DNA from 3 places in the Pseudomonas edaphica genome. Region 2 is predicted to be linked to each of the others. Evidence: riboswitches for the same ligand, from Rfam matches in the RefSeq annotation. Region 2 holds a riboswitch; each other region holds the start of a gene.
What was found. A riboswitch is a leader RNA that binds a small molecule or an ion and turns the genes downstream of it on or off. The one in region 2 is predicted to bind cobalamin.

Region 1 (5,036 bases), 320 kb from region 2:
AAACCAGAAGTCACATAGATCACGATTGAATTTGCAAATCGATGTGATAGAGGGCATAGTCTCGACTTCTTTACACATCAGCCACGGTCGTGCCCATGCTAAATCGCTTCGCACCCCTCGTGCCTCTCGCACTCGTTACCCTGTTGTTTGGTTGCGCCACCCACACTCAAAACGTGGCTGAGCAGCAAAAACCACAGGTTCAAAATCAGGCAAAGTTCGTTGCAGCGCAGTCTTCTACTGTTTATGAAGAAGCTCTTTATAAAGAAGAGCAGGCTACTGAGAAAGAACTGGCTGCCTTCGCTGGCAACAAGCCTTACCAGCTTCCCGTTCTGGCCGACAGCATCCTCGAACGCGGCATGTCCCTGATCGGTACCCGTTACCGTTTCGGCGGTACCTCTGAAGCCGGTTTCGACTGCAGCGGCTTTATCGGCTACCTGTTCCGTGAAGAAGCCGGCATGAATTTGCCACGCTCTACACGCGAAATGATCAACGTGGATGCACCGTTGGTCGCACGCAACAACCTCAAGCCCGGTGATCTGCTTTTCTTTAGTACGGCAGGCCGTGGTCGTGTAAGCCACGCCGGTATCTACTTGGGCGATAACCAGTTTATCCACTCCAGCAGCCGTCGCAGTGGCGGTGTTCGAGTCGACAACCTGGGTGACAGCTACTGGAGCAAAACCTTCATCGAAGCCAAGCGCGCCCTCGCCATGGCCCCGACTACGGTTACCGCTAGTAAGTAAAGTTAAAGTGATACTTGAAGTTTGACGCGTAAGCGCTAGAATCCCTGGACATTGTTGTAATCCGTTCGCGCGAGCTTTGCTTGCGCGTTCTGGTTTTCAGCGTTCGGCAGCGAAAGCCGCATCCAGATCAGGATTGTTCTGCCCATGTCGACCTCAGCCCGCCTCATTCTTCTTGTTTGCGCCGCGCTCCTCAGCGCCTGCGCAAGCCGTCCACCGCCGCCTGCGCCTGTCGCGGTCAAGCCCAGGCCGGTGTTCAACTATTCGACCCAAAATTTCTCGCCAGCTGCCGAAGACGTGCTCTTCCGTGCGCTGGGCCTGGTCGGCACGCCTTACCGTTGGGGCGGCAACACCCCGGACTCCGGGTTCGATTGCAGCGGCCTGATCGGCTTTGTGTACCGTGACGCCGCCGGCATCAGCCTGCCACGCACCACCCGCGAACTGATCGTGATGCGCGCTCAGGATGTGAGCGAAAACAACCTGCAAACCGGCGACTTGATCTTCTTCGCCACCGGTGGCGGCTCGCGTGTAAGCCACGCAGGTATCTACGTGGGTGAGGGGCGATTCGTACATGCCCCGCAAACGGGCGGTACGGTGAAGCTGGACACCTTGTCCAAGGCCTATTGGCAGAATGCCTACCTGAGCGCCAAGCGCGTGTTGCCGGCAAGCCTGGCGCGTAATCCTTAAGCCACTCGGGCCCAAGTGTCTGAGCCGGCTTGTGTGGGAGCTGGCTTGCCTGCGATTCAGGCGGCTCGGTCTGTCAGTTAAACCGAGGCGATTCCATCGCAGGCAAGCCAGCTCCCACATGGGCCCCATACAAGGCAGTTACTTAACCGCCGACACCCGCCACACCTTATTCCCCACATCATCGGCCACCAGCAAATCCCCTTGCTGATCAATCACCACGCCCACCGGCCGGCCCATGGCTTTTTCGTCTTTATTGAGAAACCCGGTCAGCACGTCCACCGGCTGCCCCTTGGGTTGCCCACCCTCGAACGGCACGAAGATCACCTTGTAGCCACTGTGCGGTTTGCGGTTCCACGAACCATGCTGGCCAATAAACGCGCCGTTGCTGAACTGTGCCGGGAGTTTACTGCCCTCGGCAAACGTCAACCCAAGGGACGCGGTATGCGGCCCCACGGCATAGTCCGGGGCGATGGCCTTGGCGACCAGGTCGGGGTTTTGCGGTGAGACCCGCACGTCCACATGTTGGCCGTAGTAACTGAAGGGCCAGCCATAAAACGCGCCATCCTTGACCGAGGTGATGTAGTCCGGCACCAGGTCGCTGCCGATTTCATCGCGCTCGTTGACCGCCGTCCACAGCTTGCCGCTCTGCGGTTCCCAGGCCATGCCATTGGGGTTGCGCAAACCGGAGGCAAAGATACGGTGCTGGCCCGTCGCGCGGTCGACCTCCCAGATCGCCGCTCGGCCTTCCTCCGCCGCCAGGCCATTCTCACCGACATTGCTGTTGGAGCCGACACTCACATACAACTTACTGCCGTCCTTGTTGGCCACCACGTTTTTGGTCCAGTGGTGGTTGATGCTGCCGCCCGGCAGGTCGACCACCTTGGTGCCGGCCTCCTTGATCGCGGTTTCACCCGGCTGGTAAGGGAAGCGCAGCAGCTTGTCCGAATCGGCGACGTACAGGTCGTTACCCACCAGGGTCATGCCAAACGGTAAATTGAGGTTCTCCAGAAACACCGTGCGCGTCTCGGCCACGCCATCATGGTCGGCATCGCGCAGCAGTGTGATGCGGTTCGGGCTCGGCACGCCCGCGCCCGCGCGGCCCATGACCTTCTCCATCACCCAGCCACGAATGCCCGTGGCGTCATCCGGTTTGGGTGGCGAATTGGTTTCGGCTACCAGCACATCCCCGTTAGGCAAAACGTAGAGCCAGCGCGGGTGATCCAGGCCTTCGGCAAATGCCGCTACTTGAGTCCCGGCAGCGGCTGTCGGCTTGGCACCCTCCGGCCAGCCGATCGCCGGGGCGATGTTTACGGTGGGGATAAGGGTTTTGTTCGGCTCCGGCAGCTTGGGCGATGGCCCGGTGCCTTCCGAGACCTGCAGGGTAGAGCTTTCACCGCAGGCGGCGAGGGTGCCTGCCAGCATGATCAGTAAGGCGAGTCTGGTTTTGTGCATGGTTTTCTCCTTAATACCTGTAAAGGTAGAGAAGCGCGGCAGTCGGATGGTTCAAGTGCAAGGCCAGCTTTAATTGACGCTCCACCCCCAACCCACTAACCTTCGCGGCTTGTTCCAGGTGCTCTGTGGCCCATGTGCCGACAGAGTGAAACAGGGAAGCCGGTGAGTGAGCGCGTTTGTACACAGCGCAGCCGCAATTCCGGCGCTGCCCCCGCAACGGTAAATGAGTCAAAACGGTGCCTTTTGCCACTGTATCCGCGTGATATGGGAAGGCGCGCCGTTGGCCTGCTCGCGCTATCAGCAGAGCGCCACTCATGAGCCCGGAGACCGGCCTGGATCATCCAACAGCATCACGGTGGGCGATGCTTGGCTGTCTGTTTTTCTTTTTCCTGCCCGCCGTTTTTGTCCAGCCCCAACGGAGAGCTGCCATGACTGATTCCCCCGACCGCGACGAACGCCACCTGGCGCGCATGCTGCGCAAAAAAGCCGTGATCGACGAGCGTATCGCCAATTCCCCAAACGAATGCGGCTTGCTGCTGGTGCTGACCGGTAACGGCAAAGGCAAAAGCAGCTCGGCATTCGGCATGCTCGCCCGCGCCATGGGCCACGGCATGCAGTGCGGCGTGGTGCAGTTCATCAAGGGGCGTAACAGCACCGGCGAAGAGTTGTTCTTCCGGCGTTTCCCCGAGCAAGTGCGTTTCCATGTAATGGGCGAAGGCTTCACCTGGGAAACCCAGGACCGCCAGCGCGACATCGCCGCCGCCGAAGCCGCCTGGGCAGTTTCCCGCGAATTGCTGAAAGACCCGTCCATCGGCCTGGTGGTGCTGGACGAGTTGAACATCGCCCTCAAGCACGGCTACCTCGATCTGGACCAGGTGCTCAGCGACCTGCAGGCCCGCCCACCCATGCAGCACGTTGTGGTGACTGGCCGTGGCGCCAAGCCTGAACTGATCGAAATGGGCGACACCGTCACCGAAATGGGCATGCTCAAGCACGCGTTCCAGGCCGGTATCAAGGCACAGAAGGGCGTCGAACTTTGAACCAGCCCCGTCATTGCCCAGCCGTATTGATCGCCGCTCCGGCGTCCGGCCAGGGCAAAACCACCGTCACCGCCGCGCTCGCCCGCTTGCACCGCAACCTGGGGCGCAAGGTGCGCGTGTTCAAATGCGGGCCGGATTTTCTCGACCCGATGATCCACGAGCGCGCCAGCGGTGCGCCGGTGTATCAGTTGGACATGTGGATGGTGGGCGAGCGAGAAAGTCGCCGCTTGCTGTGGGAAGCAGCCGGCGAGGCTGACCTTATTCTCATCGAAGGCGTAATGGGGCTGTTTGACGGCACACCGTCGAGCGCCGACCTGGCGCGGCACTTTGGTGTGCCGGTGCTCGGGGTCATTGATGGCACCGCCATGGCCCAGACCTTTGGTGCCTTGGCCTTGGGCCTGGCGCGCTACCAGCCGGACTTGCCATTCGCCGGTGTGCTGGCCAATCGCGTTGGCACCCTGCGTCATGCGCAACTGCTCGAAGGCAGCCTCACCGAAGGCCTGCGCTGGTATGGCGCGTTGTCCCGTGAAACGGGAATTGAATTACCGAGTCGTCACCTGGGCCTGGTGCAAGCCAGTGAACTCAATGACCTCGATGCGCGCCTGGACGCCGCAGCCCAGGCGCTGGGCAGCAGCTGCGAAGTGGCGTTGCCGCCGCCGGTGACGTTCGCCGCGCCGCAACTGATTGAGGCTGAGCCGCTGTTGGCCGGTGTGCGTATTGCCGTAGCCCGTGATGAAGCCTTCGCTTTTACCTACGGCGCCAGCCTGGATCTGTTGCGGGCAATGGGCGCTGAGTTGAAGTTTTTCTCGCCGATCCATGATCACCAATTGCCCGACGCCGACAGCCTGTACTTGCCCGGCGGCTATCCCGAATTGCATCACCAGGCACTGTCTGAAAACACCCGGATGCTTGCGGCTATTCGCGCCCATCATGCGGCTGGCAAACCACTGCTGGCTGAATGTGGCGGCATGCTCTACCTGCTGGATTCGCTCACCGATGTGGACGGCGCCCGTGCCGAACTGGTCGGCCTGCTGCAAGGCGATGCGGTGATGCAAAAGAAACTTGCCGCCCTGGCCCTGCAAAGTGTCGAGTTGCCCGAAGGCGTGCTGCGCGGCCATAC
Region 2 (5,036 bases):
TATGCTGCGATAGCGGTGCATCAGTGACAACTCCTTGGCTGACCCACTGCCATCGCAGGCAAGCCAGCTCCCACCTTTGATCTGCGGTGCTTATCGATTAGTCGACCGTCACGTTCCCCACTTGCTTCCTGTGTATGACCTATCGAGGCTAGTGCTTGACGGGCGCATCCCAGCAATCCGGCTGGAGTGCGCAGACATTGTATTGGCGATCCATCAAGGCCATGCGGTTGATGTGGGCGTCCGTGGCCGCCCGGAACGCCTGATTGCTGGTCGTGATATAGGCCGCGCTGCGGTCACTCAGGCGTGTGCTCAACTGGCGGCGGGTGTGGGCATCCAGCGCCTGGGGCGCGGTGGCCATGGTTTGAAGTGTCACGTCGCTCAGGCGGCTCAACTCATCGCGGTAGGTGTTTACGTAGTCGGCACGGGCCGCGTCATGCTGGTGGTTCAAGTCGTACTGCATAGCTTCCAGGTTCTGCTTGTAGAGCGCCCAATAACCCTCGGGCAGCACACCAGCGTCTTGTTTACGCAATTTGGCAATGCGCGCGTCGTTGTCCGAAGTCGGTTGGAGGACGGGCTTGTGCGACGAAATCACGACAGGGTCTTGAGCGATGATCTGGTCGATCCAGCCCACCCGTGAAGGGTTCGAGGGCAAAACCTGCCCTAACGGTTCAAGCGGCACAGGCGCAGCTGGTAGGGGTGACGACACTGACTGGGCGCAACCACCGAGCAGTAACACGGTGCACAACTGGGTCAAGGCGAGGACGTTGCGAAAAAGCATAAGTTCTCCATGAACAAAAGCGAATCGAATGGGTGCAGCAAATAATATCATTGAGCCATCACTGCGTGTCAGCCCATAGCCCGAACATTCGCAGGGCGGTACAGCGCATCAATCCAGCATCCGACTAAGCAGCCGGTGCCCCTCTGCCGTCACCTCGACCATCGCCGACAGCATCACGCCGTCGGCACCGTCTGAGGAAAGCAGGCTCCAGAAATCTGGCGGCTGGTACCTCACACCCACTTTGCCCGCCTTGGCGATCACGTACACGTTCAGCACCTGCCCCGGTTGCATCAAGGGGCTGTCACCCTCGACCTTGTAACCGAGCACCTGCGGCTTTTGTATGCGCGCCTGGCCCATGGCGTAGCCCGCAAACTCACGCACCGCAACGGCCTGGCCCGCGTCCAGCTCCTGTTGTATCGCAGTCCCAACATTGGCCAGCCGCTGGCCACCCTGAACGTGAGCGACCCCATTGGCCAGCGCACGGCGCGCAGTGTCCAGCAATTGGCGCTGCGCCGGGGTGGCATTGGGTGTAGCGAACGTCCAGACCTGAGCAACATGGGCCTGGGCCGATGCCGCGATCAACTCAACTTTTACCAGCGCCGCGTCCGGGAACGGCACGTCGGTGGGCGGCGCGGCGCTCACCTGATTATTCACCGACACCGCCACCGCTGCCGGGTAACCGCGAAAGCCGAACATCATCGGCAACCAGCCGTGCTGCGCGTACTGGTCGAGTAAAAACCCCTGCACCGCAGTGCCGGTGCCGCCCTTGCGGATCAGCGGCGCGACCTTGAGTAACAGGTCACTGGCGATGGGCGCCAGTTTGGCTTCCTCGGCAAGAATGGTGGCGTCATCCAACTGGGCGATGGCGTGGGCCCTGTCGCCGATCGCGTCGGTGTAGCGGGCGAGCGCAGGGTCAGCGGCGTGTGCGCTCATGCAACACAGCAGTGGCACTATTCCCAGACGTATCAACATGGCCTTCCTTGGGGTGGTGATGGACGAGCCCGGATTGTACCTCCACCCAGCGCCCAAGATGGACTACCATACCGCGCCGGTTCCCAAACGGGACTAATAGGGAATTCGAAGCGCGGCCCATCGCGCCAATCGAAACTGCCCCCGCAACTGTAGGTGCCGAGCCTGCTCCCCATTGCCACTGGACCACGTCCGGGAAGGCCGGAGCGAGGCGACGACGCATCAGTCAGGAGACCTGCCGGCCCAGCGTTATCACTCACCGGCGGGGTGTCCGGGAAGGACATCCGCGCCCTGCAAACCTGCAGCGTTCAAAGGTGTGTTTCCGAGCCGTACCTGCCCTGTTTCCCGTACGGTTCACTCGGAGATTGCCCCATGCTGCTACGCGTTTGCGCCCTGATCACCGGCCTGGGCTTTTGTGCCCTGGCCCACGCCACGCCGACTCACTACCCGCTCACGGTGGAAAACTGCGGCAGCAGCGTCACCTTCCAACAAGCCCCGGCACGCAGCGTGACCATCGGCCAGGCCGCCACCGAGATGCTTTACGCTCTGGGCGTAGCGGACAAAGTGGTCGGCACTTCGCTGTGGTTCAACAGCGTATTACCGCAGTTCAAAGCGCAAAACGACAAGATCGAGCGCCTGGCCGACAACGAGCCGAGCTTCGAAGCTGTGATCGCCAAACGCCCACAACTGGTGGCCGCCGAGCTGGAATGGGTGGTCGGCCCGCAAGGCGTGGTCGGTACCCGCGAGCAATTCCACGAACTGAAGATTCCCACCTACGTGCTGCCCTCCGACTGCGAAGGCAAGGACAACCTGGTGGGCGCCGATGGCACGCGGCTGGAGCCGTTTCGCATCGACACGATCTATAAAAGCATCAGCCAGTTGGCTGAGATTTTCGACGTGCAAGCGCGTGGCCAACAGTTGAATGACGAACTCAAGGCCCGCCTGGCCAAGTCGGTCGCCACCGCCCAGGGTAAGGGCCTCAAGCACGCCAGTGCATTGGTGTGGTTTTCCAGCAGCGAAATGGCCGCCGACCCGTATGTAGCTGGCCACAAGGGCATTCCCGAATTCATGCTGCAAACCCTCGGCCTGCACAACGTGGTGCAGTCCGACGAAGAATGGCCCGCCGTCGGTTGGGAGACCATCGCCAAGGCCAACCCGACCTTCCTGGTGATCGCGCGCATGGACCGCCGTCGCTACCCGGCCGACGACCATGAAAAGAAACTCGCCTTCCTGCGCAGCGACCCGGTGACCCGCAACATGGACGCGGTGAAAAACAACCGCATCCTCATTATTGATGCCCTGGCGTTGCAGGCAAGCCTGCGCATGTTCGATGGCCTGGAACAACTGGCCGGTGCCATCGACGGCTACGACCTGTCGAAATGATGCGCACCCTACTCGCCCTCGCCGTGTTGCTGATGGCCGTGCTCGCCGGCACCGCCATCGGCGAAACCGCCATCGACCCGCAAGTGGTCTTGCAGGTGCTGGTCAACAAACTCTGGGCGGCCGGTTACGTGCTCGACCCGATCGATGAAGGCGTGGTGTGGAACTACCGCCTGACACGGGCGCTGGTTGCCGCCGCGTGTGGCGCCGGGCTGGCCACCTGCGGGGTGATCTTGCAGTCGCTGCTGCGCAACCCATTGGCCGATCCGTACCTGCTGGGCATCAGCGCGGGCGCCTCGACCGGTGCAGTGTTGGTGGCATTGATGGGCGTGGGCGGCGGGCTGATTTCGCTGTCGGCGGGCGCGTTTGTCGGCGCGATGGCGGCGTTTGCGTTGGTGATATTGCTGGCACGGGCCAGCGGCTCAGTCAGCGGCACCGGCCAGATCATCCTCGCCGGCATCGCCGGTTCGCAGCTGTTCAATGCCCTCACCGCGTTCCTGATCACCAAGTCCGCCAGTTCCGAACAGGCGCGCGGCATCATGTTCTGGCTGCTGGGCAACCTCAGCGGCGTGCGCTGGCCGTCGGTGTGGCTGGCGGTGCCGGTAGCGGTCGCAGGCCTGGCGGTGTGCTTGTGGCATCGGCGTGCGCTGGATGCGTTTACCTTTGGCGCCGACTCCGCGGCTTCGTTGGGTATTCCGGTGCGCCGTGTGCAATTTGTGCTTGTCGGTTGCGCGGCGCTGGTGACGGCGGTGATGGTGTCGATTGTCGGCTCCATCGGTTTTGTCGGGCTGGTGATTCCCCACGCCGTGCGCCTGCTGCTGGGCACCGGGCATTCGCGGTTGCTGCCCGCCAGTGCGCTGGGCGGCGCGTTGTTCTTGATCGCTGCTGATGTGCTGTCGCGCACCTTGATCAAAGGCCAGGTGATTCCTGTCGGTGTGGTCACTGCCTTGGTCGGCGCGCCAGTATTTGCATTGATCCTGATTGGCCGGAGGAATGCGCGATGACGGTACTCAGTTGCACCGGCCTGGGCTTCAAGGTGCGTGAAGCGCATTTGCTGCGCGACATTGATCTTGAAGTTCAGCCAGGTGAAACCTTGGGCATTGTCGGGCCGAACGGCTCGGGCAAATCCACCCTGCTCAAATTGCTCGCCGGTTTGCGTGTGCCTGCGTCCGGCGAGGTATTACTGGGCGGCCAGCGCCTGACCAAACTGCCCCGCCGCCTTGTTGCGCAACACCTGGCGGTGGTGGAGCAGCAGGCTGATACCGACGATGCCATCCGCGTGTTCGATGCCGTGGCGCTGGGCCGCACGCCCTGGCTGTCGGCGCTGAGCCCGTGGTCTGCCGAAGACGATGCCATCGTGCGCCAGGCGCTGCACGACGTCGATGCCACCCACCTGAGCCAACGCGCCTGGCGCAGCCTCTCTGGCGGCGAGCGCCAACGCGTGCACATCGCCCGCGCATTGGCGCAACGACCGCAGATCTTGTTGCTGGATGAGCCGACCAATCACCTGGATATCCAACATCAACTGGCGATTTTGAAAGGTGTGCAGGCGCTGCCGGTGACCACGCTGATTGCGCTGCATGACCTGAACCAGGCGCTGACCTGTGATCGTTTGGCGATACTGGATCAAGGCTGCCTGGTGGCATTGGGCACACCGCTGGAGGTGCTGACGCCGCAGCGGCTACAGGAAACATTCGGGGTGCAGGCGCATTACCTGACGGACCCGTTCGACGGCGCGCAAATCCTGCGGTTACGCCCCATTTAATGGACTGCACACCGCGCAAAGGTGGGAGCTGGCTTGCCTGCGATGGCGACGGATCAGTGCCATCGCTGGGGCTGACACACCGCTATCGCAGCATAGGTATCTACACAACTTTTAAAGGCATCCCATTTCTCCTGTGGCGAGCAG
Region 3 (5,036 bases), 1.7 Mb from region 2:
CACAGTAATGTGGCGTTCCTGCTGGGCGAGGCTTATCGCTATCAGCCGGGTTTGGATACGGTGACGATCTATCCGGGTGTGCTTAGCAGTTATCCGAACTTCATCTTCAACGTCCCGGCGCAGGAAGTGCCGGCGTTTGTGGCGGCTATGGAAAACGCCAGGGATGCCAAGCGGTTCGAGAAAATTGTTGATCGGTGGGGTGTGCGGCGCAGTCATCCGCTGTTCTGGCAATACTTTCACGACCTGTCGCAGTACATCCGTGAGACGACGCCGGTGGAAGAGGGTGTGCTGGATATGAATCGGTATGAAAATTTGTGAGTGGGGTGGTGGGGGGGCATATCCGTTGTTGCGGTAATGGCGGCTTAGGGTTCCGCCCTGACGGCGGCCTGAAAGCCGACCTGAGTGGTTAGATCAAAAGCGAAAAGCGGATTCGCATACACCTGGGAGCTGCTTTTCTGTGGGAGCTGGCTTGCCTGCGATGGCATCAACTCTGTGTACCTGATACACCGAGGTGTCTGCATCGCAGGCAAGCCAGCTCCCACCTTTGACCGGGTATGGCTCTGCTGTTGCTGTTGCTCCGGTCTTTACAAAAGTGACCCGCTGTAAGAGCGGAACCCTACTCAGCCGTTACCCAAATAACGGATAAACACATCTCTCGCGCCCAAACAAAAAACTATCCCGACAAAAACACTAGGACTTTGTACCTGCGTAACAATTTGGCGTAAACTCCGAGCAAGCCTGTGAGGAGTTTCCATGACTGCCATAACCATTACCGACGCCGCCCACGATTACCTGGCTGACCTGCTGTCCAAGCAGAACACCCCAGGCATCGGCATCCGCGTCTTTATCACCCAGCCCGGCACCCAGTACGCCGAGACTTGCATCGCCTACTGCAAGCCCGGGGAAGAGAAACCTGAAGACACCGCCCTGGGGCTCAAAAGCTTCACTGCGTACATCGACAACTTCAGCGAAGCCTTCCTCGATGACGCCGTGGTCGACTACGCCACCGATCGCATGGGCGGCCAGTTGACCATCAAGGCGCCCAACGCCAAGGTACCGAACGTCAACGCCGACAGCCCGGTCAACGAGCGCATCAACTACTACCTGCAAACCGAGATCAACCCTGGGCTGGCCAGCCACGGCGGTCAGGTCAGCTTGATCGATGTGGTCGAAGACGGTATTGCCGTGCTCAAGTTCGGCGGCGGCTGCCAAGGCTGCGGCCAGGCCGACGTGACCTTGCGTGAAGGCATCGAGCGCACCTTGCTCGAACGTATCCCGGAGCTCAAGGGTGTGCGTGACGTGACCGACCACACGCAGAAAGAAAACGCCTACTACTGAGTAAGGTGTTCACTGCGAAGAAAAAAACGGCGCCCCGTGAGCGCCGTTTTTTTATGCTTAAAATTCAGTGCGTTACGCAGTCTACTTAACAAAGTAGATCAACTGTGGGAGCTGGCTTGCCTGCGATGACGGCCTATCAGCCAACAAATCCGGTGGCTGACACACCGCTATCGCAGACAAGCCAGCTCCCACACTTCAGGGGCGATATAGGTGCGCATGGCCCGCCCGATACAGCGACGATTCGCTGAAACCATCACTGGCCAGCACCCGGCCCACCACAATCAACGCCGTACGCCGAAACCCTTTGGCCGCTACTTTCTCGGCAATATCCGCCAACGTGCCCAGCACCCAATCCTGATCCGGCCACGTCGCGCGGTGTACCACGGCAATCGGGCAGTCCGCGCCGTAGTGCGGCAGCAGTTCGGCGACGATTTTCTCCAGGTGGTTGACCCCCAGGTGAATCGCCATCGTTGTGCCATGCTGCGCCAAGCTGTCGAATGCCTCACCCGCCGGCATGCTGGTTTTATCGGCATAACGGGTCAGGATCACACTCTGGGCGATGTCCGGCAGGGTCAGCTCTGTTTCCAGCAACGCGGCGCAAGCCGACACTGCAGTCACCCCAGGGATGATCTGGAACGGTATGCCCAACTCACGCAAATAACGGATTTGCTCGCCAATCGCGCCATACAGGCTCGGGTCGCCGGAGTGAACGCGCGCCACATCCTGGTCGTTGGCGTGGGCTGCCTTGATCAGCTCAATGATCTGTTCCAGGTGCAATTCGGCGCTGTTGACTACCTGTTCAGCCTGATGACCTTGCAATACCGCTGCCGGCACCAGGGAGCCGGCATAGATGATCACCGGGCAACTGCGGATCAGCCGCTGGCCCTTGACGGTGATCAATTCCGGGTCGCCGGGGCCTGCGCCGATAAAGTAGACGGTCATGGGAATTCCTGTTGAAAAACGGGCGAGCATGAAAGTTGCTCATGATCGAGGAGGGCAATTATCGGGATTTTAGTCGGCGCACGCCAATGCAAAGGTGGCCTGGGCGGTTTTTTTGCGCGTGATCAACAGGCGGGCAGGGCGCTGGGAGAGCTGTTCAGCCAGGGCCAGGGCGGCGCTTTCGGCGATGCCATAGCAACCTGTATGCGCAAAAGCGACGGCTGACTTGTGGCTCAAGCGCTGTTCATAACCGGCCAATTGTGCAGCACTGAAACACTGCAAGGGCAGCTCCAGCAGTCGGGCCAGGGCCAGCAGGCCGGGTTCAGCCTGTTTGCGATCAATGCTCGCCAACGCGGTGATGCGTTGGCGTTCAATGCCGCCGTCGGCGAGGGCTGCGTCAAACAGGCCGAGCAGGGTGTGAACATCACAGCCGCGCTGGCAGCCCAGGCCGACCACCAGTGTCATGCCGAGTATTGACTGTCGCGGTTGCGGCGAAACAGCCATGCGCTGATCCAGCCCAAGGCCAGCCAGAAGGCCACGTTAGTCAGGTGCGAGGCGATTTTGAACTGTGCTTCCAGGGCTTCGGGTGCCAGCATCGAATGCACTTGCGGTTGCGGCGCGCCGATCACGTGGGGCACGGCCAGGATCGCCACGCCCAACACCTTGAGCAGCCAGCTACGACCAAACACCAGCAGTGCGATACCGGCGGCGGTGGAGGCCGCCGTGCCGATCCACCAGATCTGTCGTTGCGCCAGGTCGGCGGCAGCCGTGCCCGGCAACTCCGGCGGCAGCCCCAGGGTGGGCGCCAGTACAAACGTCGCGTAACCGGCCAAGCCCCAGAGCAACCCTTGAGCCGTGCGGGTCGGCGCGCGCAAGGTGTAGAGACCGGCCAGCATCAGCGCGAAACCGACCGCTACCACCAGGTTGCCGCCGGTGGTCGACAGCACACGCTGCCAGCCATTTTCCGGCTCCCAGGCTTCGGCGTCGTGGGTGTGGGCTGCGGCGCCAGCGGCGTGTTCGTGCACCACTTCGGCGGCCGGGGCATTTTCAAAGGTTTCCGCCTGCAGAATCAGCGGGGCGACCCAAAAGCTTTGCAGCAGGGTCAGCAACAGGGCGGCCAGCAGGCCAGTGAAACCTGCGGTTTGGGCAATACGCTTGATCATGTCGGCAGGCCTCAGTGGCACGGGAACGCGGCGCTGTGGCGGGTATCGTGGGCGGCGTTGTGTACCGCTTCGATATGCGAGAACCCGGCGAAGTACACCAGGCACGCGCCGAGGATCGACGCGCCGATGGCGGCGCCCAGGCGTTGGCTCAAGGTAGTGGTGCTGCTGGCGGTGTGCGAAGTGCTGCTGATGATCGACATGGCGCGTCCCTTCAGGGGTTCAGGGTGACGCAGGCGCATGAAAACCCCGCGAGGCAGGCACGCAGGGTTCTGAACAGCGCCCGCCCACCGCGGGTTTGTTATCTGATTTTTTCGGGCCGGTCTCCGGGCTTACGAGGGGCGCTCTTGGGAAAAGAGGTGGGCCGTATCAAGCATCTCCTTCCCATGCACAGGCACAGTGGATTTGATGCTTCGCTCGCTTACCGTTGCGGGGGCAGCACCGGACTCGTCATCACGCGATGACTCACCGGTTTCCCGTTTCACCCTGTGAAGGGCACCCGAAACAAGATGTGTAGGAGAGCATGGGCGGGCGACGGTAGTCAAATGCCGCGAGCCCCTGTAGCCTTGCACCTTCGAGGTTCTTCGGCCCACGCCGAAGCTAAGAAGGGAACGCGGTCCAAGCCGCGGCTGCCCCCGCAACTGTGAAGGGTTCAGCTGCCTGCCACGCCACTGCCATAACGGCGGGAAGGCGCAGCCAGCGCGGGTCGCAAGACCTGCAAGCCCCAAGCCAGGAGACCTGCCTCGCAACCGATTTTCTACTTAACCGGGCGGGGTGATCCGGTGACGAAATCCGCTGCTGCGCGCCGTCGCAGGGTCTATCGTCCCGTCTGCCCGCCCCCAAGGGCATCCGATGAAAACACTGGCCAAACTCCCCGTCACCATCGTTACCGGCTTCCTCGGTTCGGGTAAAACCACCTTGCTGCGCCATATGCTCGACAACGCTCAAGGCCGTCGCATCGCCGTGATCGTCAACGAATTCGGCGAACTGGGCATCGACGGTGAGATCCTCAAACAGTGCTCCATCGGTTGCACCGAAGAAGAAGCCAACGGCCGCGTTTACGAACTGGCCAACGGCTGCCTGTGCTGCACCGTGCAGGAAGAGTTCTTCCCGGTGATGCGCGAGCTGGTTGCACGTCGCGGCGACCTCGACCATATCCTTATTGAAACCTCGGGCCTGGCCCTGCCAAAACCGCTGGTGCAAGCCTTCCAGTGGCCGGAAATCCGCAGCGCCTGCACGGTTGACGCGGTAATCACCGTGGTCGACAGCCCGGCCGTGGCTGCCGGCACCTTCGCCGCCTTCCCGGACCAGGTTGACGCCCAGCGCAAACTCGACCCGAACCTGGACCACGAATCGCCGCTGCACGAGCTGTTTGCCGACCAGTTGGCCAGCGCCGACCTGGTGATCCTCAACAAATCCGACCTGATCAGCGCCGAAGACCTGGCCCGCGTGCGCCTGGAAGTCGCCGAAGAACTGCCGCCGGCCGTAAAAATCATCGAAGCCAGCAGCGGTCGCCTGCCATTGGACGTGCTGATCGGCCTGGGCGCGGGTTCCGAAGAACACATCGACGGCCGCCACAGCCATCACGATCATCACCAT

Region 1: linked by a shared signal. The riboswitch ahead of cobO (cob(I)yrinic acid a,c-diamide adenosyltransferase) and the one ahead of ACQY47_RS24730 (ABC transporter substrate-binding protein) in region 2 are both predicted to bind cobalamin.
Region 3: linked by a shared signal. The riboswitch ahead of ACQY47_RS02260 (CbtB domain-containing protein) and the one ahead of ACQY47_RS24730 (ABC transporter substrate-binding protein) in region 2 are both predicted to bind cobalamin.

What each region holds. Positions count from the first base shown of each region.
Region 1 covers NZ_OZ255725.1:5,105,010-5,110,045, forward strand. Annotated here, with positions in the region: gene ACQY47_RS23310 (C40 family peptidase) at 96-740, shown strand; gene ACQY47_RS23315 (C40 family peptidase) at 885-1,424, shown strand; gene ACQY47_RS23320 (PQQ-dependent sugar dehydrogenase) at 1,563-2,876, opposite strand; cobalamin riboswitch at 2,976-3,226, shown strand; gene cobO (cob(I)yrinic acid a,c-diamide adenosyltransferase) at 3,305-3,916, shown strand; gene ACQY47_RS23330 (cobyrinate a,c-diamide synthase) at 3,913-5,036, shown strand, end outside.
Region 2 covers NZ_OZ255725.1:5,424,926-5,429,961, reverse strand. Annotated here, with positions in the region: gene ACQY47_RS24740 (hypothetical protein) at 149-778, opposite strand; gene ACQY47_RS24735 (M24 family metallopeptidase) at 887-1,750, opposite strand; cobalamin riboswitch at 1,811-2,004, shown strand; gene ACQY47_RS24730 (ABC transporter substrate-binding protein) at 2,120-3,130, shown strand; gene ACQY47_RS24725 (FecCD family ABC transporter permease) at 3,127-4,131, shown strand; gene ACQY47_RS24720 (ABC transporter ATP-binding protein) at 4,128-4,892, shown strand.
Region 3 covers NZ_OZ255725.1:556,609-561,644, reverse strand. Annotated here, with positions in the region: gene ACQY47_RS02285 (fatty acid cis/trans isomerase) at 1-318, shown strand, start outside; gene nfuA (Fe-S biogenesis protein NfuA) at 754-1,338, shown strand; gene cobM (precorrin-4 C(11)-methyltransferase) at 1,534-2,280, opposite strand; gene ACQY47_RS02270 (cobalamin biosynthesis protein) at 2,350-2,742, opposite strand; gene ACQY47_RS02265 (CbtA family protein) at 2,739-3,440, opposite strand; gene ACQY47_RS02260 (CbtB domain-containing protein) at 3,452-3,640, opposite strand; cobalamin riboswitch at 3,738-3,955, opposite strand; cobalamin riboswitch at 3,998-4,197, shown strand; gene cobW (cobalamin biosynthesis protein CobW) at 4,290-5,036, shown strand, end outside.